Regions from separate parts of the Kitasatospora sp. NPDC002040 genome, predicted to be linked through region 1. Evidence: riboswitches for the same ligand, from Rfam matches in the RefSeq annotation. Region 1 holds a riboswitch; the other holds the start of a gene.
The links. Region 1 has a riboswitch for cyclic di-AMP ahead of ABT118_RS10985 (transglycosylase family protein). Riboswitches for the same ligand answer to the same signal wherever they lie in the genome.
Positions count from the first base shown of each region.

Region 2: another riboswitch for cyclic di-AMP. It lies ahead of ABT118_RS24035 (glycoside hydrolase family 16 protein); the one in region 1 lies ahead of ABT118_RS10985 (transglycosylase family protein).

Region 1 covers NZ_JBEOXV010000003.1:154,972-157,165, reverse strand. Annotated here, with positions in the region: gene eno (phosphopyruvate hydratase) at 1-96, opposite strand, end outside; gene ABT118_RS10985 (transglycosylase family protein) at 309-1,025, opposite strand; cyclic di-AMP (ydaO/yuaA leader) riboswitch at 1,031-1,181, opposite strand; gene ABT118_RS10980 (cytochrome P450 family protein) at 1,393-2,194, opposite strand, start outside.
Region 2 covers NZ_JBEOXV010000012.1:134,253-136,446, reverse strand. Annotated here, with positions in the region: gene ABT118_RS24040 (trypsin-like serine protease) at 1-680, opposite strand, end outside; cyclic di-AMP (ydaO/yuaA leader) riboswitch at 1,117-1,282, shown strand; gene ABT118_RS24035 (glycoside hydrolase family 16 protein) at 1,286-2,194, shown strand, end outside.

The DNA of each region.
Region 1 (2,194 bases):
GGTGCTGCCGTCGTCGAGACCGACCTCGACCTCGACCGTGGGGTTGCCGCGGGAATCGAGGATCTCGCGGGCTACGACGACATCAATGGACGGCACGAGGCATCTCCTTGGCGGAAGCGGGATGTGTTGTCGTTTACGACCAGAGCCTAACCGCACCTCGGCCCGGGACCACGCTGACCTTGGTCCTGTCTCACCGTGTGGCCCGGCTACTCACCGGTAGTTCACCTGAATGACCGCGAACGGGGCCGAACCGGAACGAGCCGGTGCGGCCCCGCGCTGACGGTGTGTCGTGGATCGGTGCGGCCCGGTCAGCCGAGCTTGAGCACCTGGCCCGGCAGGATCAGGTCCGGGTCGCCGCCGATCACGGCCGTGTTCGCCTGGTAGACCTGGTGCCAGTCCAGCCCCTGGGCGGCGGCGATGCCGGAGAGGGTGTCACCGGACTTGACGGTGTATCCGCCGGTGGCGGCGGGTGCCTTCGGCGCCGCGTGCTTCGGCGCGCTGACGGTCGGCGCGGCCGCCTTGGGGGTGGCCGGCTTCGGCGCCGCCTGCTGCTTCGGGGCGGCCTTGGTCTCCGCCTTCGGGGCGGCGGCCCGGGTCTCCGAGCGCGAGGCCTTGCCCGCCGAGGTGTCGACCTGGGCGGGCGAACCGCCCTTGGTCAGACCGGCCTTGACGGAGCAGACCGGCCAGGCGCCGGGGCCCTGCGAGGCGAGCACCTTCTCGGCGACGGCGATCTGCTGGCCCTTGCTGGCCTGGTTGGCCTGCGCGGCGTAGGACTGGCCGCCGAAGGCCTTCCAGGTGCTCGGGGTGAACTGGAGCCCGCCGTAGAAGCCGTTGCCGGTGTTGATGCTCCAGTTGCCGCCGCTCTCGCACTGGGCGACCTTGTCCCAGGTGTCGACCGGGGCGGCGTGGGCGCCGGTGGCGCTCAGCAGCGGCAGCGCGAGGCCGACGCCTGCAACTCCCGCGACGGCGATGACCTTCTCGGCCTGCGTACGACGACGATGACGGCCCGAACCGGTGAAGAGCATGAAGAAGTCCCTCTCCGCACGCCTGCGAGGTGAGCTGTCGGGTTCGGACCGGGAGGTGGCCCGGCCGCCATCGCTGGCGGCTTCACCCCAAGCCGTGGGGGACGGCGAATTACGTGGGTCCCCCGCCCCTGCCCAAGGGTCTGGTCGGTGTCCCGGCAGCGCGGCGGGCAGGATTCGGCGTTCCGCGCACGGGGTTCGCAGCTGCGAACACCAGGGAGAGTAAGCAGATGACCAGATGGATCACAAGCTTATGTCGAACAGATCACACATAAATCACGCTGCGCAGCGGGACGTCCACAAACCATACTGGTATGTCCGGATTGATGCGTACTCAGATCACGCCCGATCAGATCTGACCGACACGCCGTCAGTTCTCCGGGGTGAACGACACCGGCAACTCCCGCAGCCCGCGCATGATCAGGCCGCCCCGCCAGCGCAGCTCGGCCGGATCGGCGGCAAGTTGCAGGTCCGGCAGCCTGGTCAGCAGCGTGGCGAGGGCGAATTGACCCTCCATCCGGGCGAGCGGCGCACCGATGCAGTAGTGGATGCCGTGACCGAATCCGAGGTGCGGGTTGTCCTTGCGCGCCAGGTCCAGGGTGTTCTCCCCGGCGAACCTGGCCGGGTCGCGGTCGGCCGCGGCCAGCACCACCAGCACCGGGTCGCCGACCGGGATGTCCACCCCGCCGATGCTCAGCGGGTGGGTCGCGAACCGCCAGGTGGCCAGCTCCACCGGACCGTCGTAGCGCAGCAGTTCCTCCACTGCCGTGGCCAGCAGCTCCTTCTCGCCGCGCTGCACCGACTCCTGCAGCAGCGCCCGCTGGGCCGGGTTGCGGAGCAGCGCGTAGGTCCCGTTGCCGATCAGGTTGATGGTGGTCTCGAAGCCGGCGAACAGCAGGATGAAGGCCATCGCGGCGGCCTCGTTCTCGGTCAGGTGCTCACCGTGGTCACTGGCCCGGATCAGCCCCGAGATCAGGTCGTCGCCGAGATCGGCCCGCTTCCGGTGGATCAGCTCCAGCAGGTACGTCCTGATCTTCTTCACCGCCCGGCCCACCCCGCCGCGCTGGCCGCCGTGGTGACGGATCATCGCCCCGGCCCAGTCGCGCAGGTCGTCCTGGTCCTCCGGCGGCACGCCGAGCAGGTCGCAGATCGCGTAGATGGGCAGCGGGAAG
Region 2 (2,194 bases), on a different contig from region 1:
CAGCCCTTCTGGTGCGAGGTGCTGGAGATCGCGACCAGCTCGGGGACACCGCCGACGGTACGGAAGGCCGGGCCGCCCGCGTCGCCCTTGCAGACGGAGACGTAGCTCGGGGAGCTGCCGCTGATACCGATGCCGCCGGCGTCGACGCTCTGCACCGTGAAATCGCCGGCGCGCAGCTTGGTCGGCGCGGCAGTGCTCAGGGTGCTGCCGAAGCCCGCCACCGTGAGGATCTCGCCGGCCGCCGGGGCGGTGCTGCCGAGCTTGATCCGGTTGGCCCCGAAGACCGGGAACTCCAGCTTGGCCAGCACCAGGTCGCGGTCGGCGTGCGGGGCGAGCGTGGTGACCTTGAGGGTCCGTCCGGACGCGGTGTCGGCCAGGTCCACCCGGTTGACCGTCGCGGTGGTGGCGAGCCTCGGCGGGCCGGCGGCGGCGGGGGTGGTGCCGTCGGCGAAGCAGCTCCTCGCGGTCAGCAGCCAGAGCGGGTCGATCAGAACGCCGGAGCAGCTCAGACCCTGGTCGCCGATGGCGAGCTTGGCGGTGAAGGAGTACTCGTCGTCCATCGGGACGTCGCCGGTCACGGCGTTGGCCGGGCCGACCGCACCTCCGGTGAGGAGGCCGAGGGTGAGAGCCGTGACGAGTACTCCGGCGGACCTGCTGAACCACGGGCGCGGTGCGCGCATATGTCTGTGCCTTTCGCTGACGGGACGGAGAAGTCGGTCGAACTTCCGTTTATCGGGGCGGAGTTGATTGGTCGGCGAAAGATGGCAGCAGGCATTCGTGAATGCCGCTGCGAAACCCCCGCTGAGCGCCGAGCGTATGATAAGAACACCGGCCCGTCGAGTTGATTGGCCTGGGATGAACGGCAGTTGACCGGCCGTCGGATGCGGTGGAATGGCCCTTGGGTCACCGTTTGCCGGATTTCGGCAATTCGTGTGAGCAGGACCGGTAATTCCTCCTGTGCGACCGGGAGTGCCGTCCTGATTCCGCCCGTTTTCCGGGGATGTGAGAGAGGTCTCATTGTCGATGGTCGGACAATCTGCCTAGCCTGCATGGAGTTGTCCGCGCCGCTGCGGACGCCGTCGCCGGGACGCCGAGTCCTGTCCGCCCGTCGACGGTTACTCGACCACACCGAGTTCGGACAGGAGCGGGGGAACCAGGTCAGTCTGCGGTCACCCCTGCCCCGGCAGGGAACCGCTCGGGGTGAAGCCGCGCGCACGCGCGGCCGGGCAGTCCTCCGGCCCGAACCCGACAGCTCACCTCGTAGGCGTCGACGAGGACCCTGCCCATGCGTATTGCCCTGACCCCTGCGCGTCTCGGCGCGGCCGCCCTGGTGGCCGTACCGCTGATCGCCGCTGCTCCGCTGGCCGGCCAGGCCCAGGCCGCCACCTCCGTCACCCAGGACCGGCTCACGCCGGGCTCGATGGCCGCGAACACCGCGACCAAGGCCGGTCTGACCGTGCACTCCGGCAGCTGCTTCACCGCGAAGACGCTCGGTGTCGGCGTCCGCGACGCGGCCGGCCGCAACCTCGACTTCCCCGGCAACGCGAGCAACGTGCAGATCTGCCCGAGCGGCGTGAACTTCACCAGCGGGGCCCGCTCGCTGCCGGCCGGCACGTACACCCAGTTCGGCTTCTGGCAGGACCTGAACGGGAGTTGGCACAACCTGCCGTCGCAGCGGCTGACGGTCGGCGGCGCGGTCACCCCGACCCCGACGCCCACCCCCACGCCCACCCCGGTGCCGACCCCGACCCCCACGCCGACCCCCACCACCCCGGCCGGGACCTCACCGATCCCCGGCAAGGCGCTGACCTGGTCGGAGGAGTTCGACAACGGGATCGCCTGGGGCTCCAAGTGGGTCGGCGACCGCAGCAGCTCGTACCGCTACGGCACCCACAACCCGGACGACAACAAGCTCGACTGGATCAGCCAGAACGGCGTCAGCGTCTCGGGCGGGGTGGCGACCTTCACCGCCAAGCCCTCCAGCCACACCCTGGAGAACGGCAAGCAGGCCTGGGACACCGGGCTGCTCACCACCGAGTACTCCTCGGAAGGCTTCCAGGTGAAGACCGGCGACTACGCCGAGACCCGGGTCAAGCTGCCGGCCGGCTCCGGTGCCTGGCCGGCGCTGTGGACCTGGAAGAACGGCAACGGGGAGATCGACTCGTTCGAGTACCACCCCGACAACGCCGGTCTG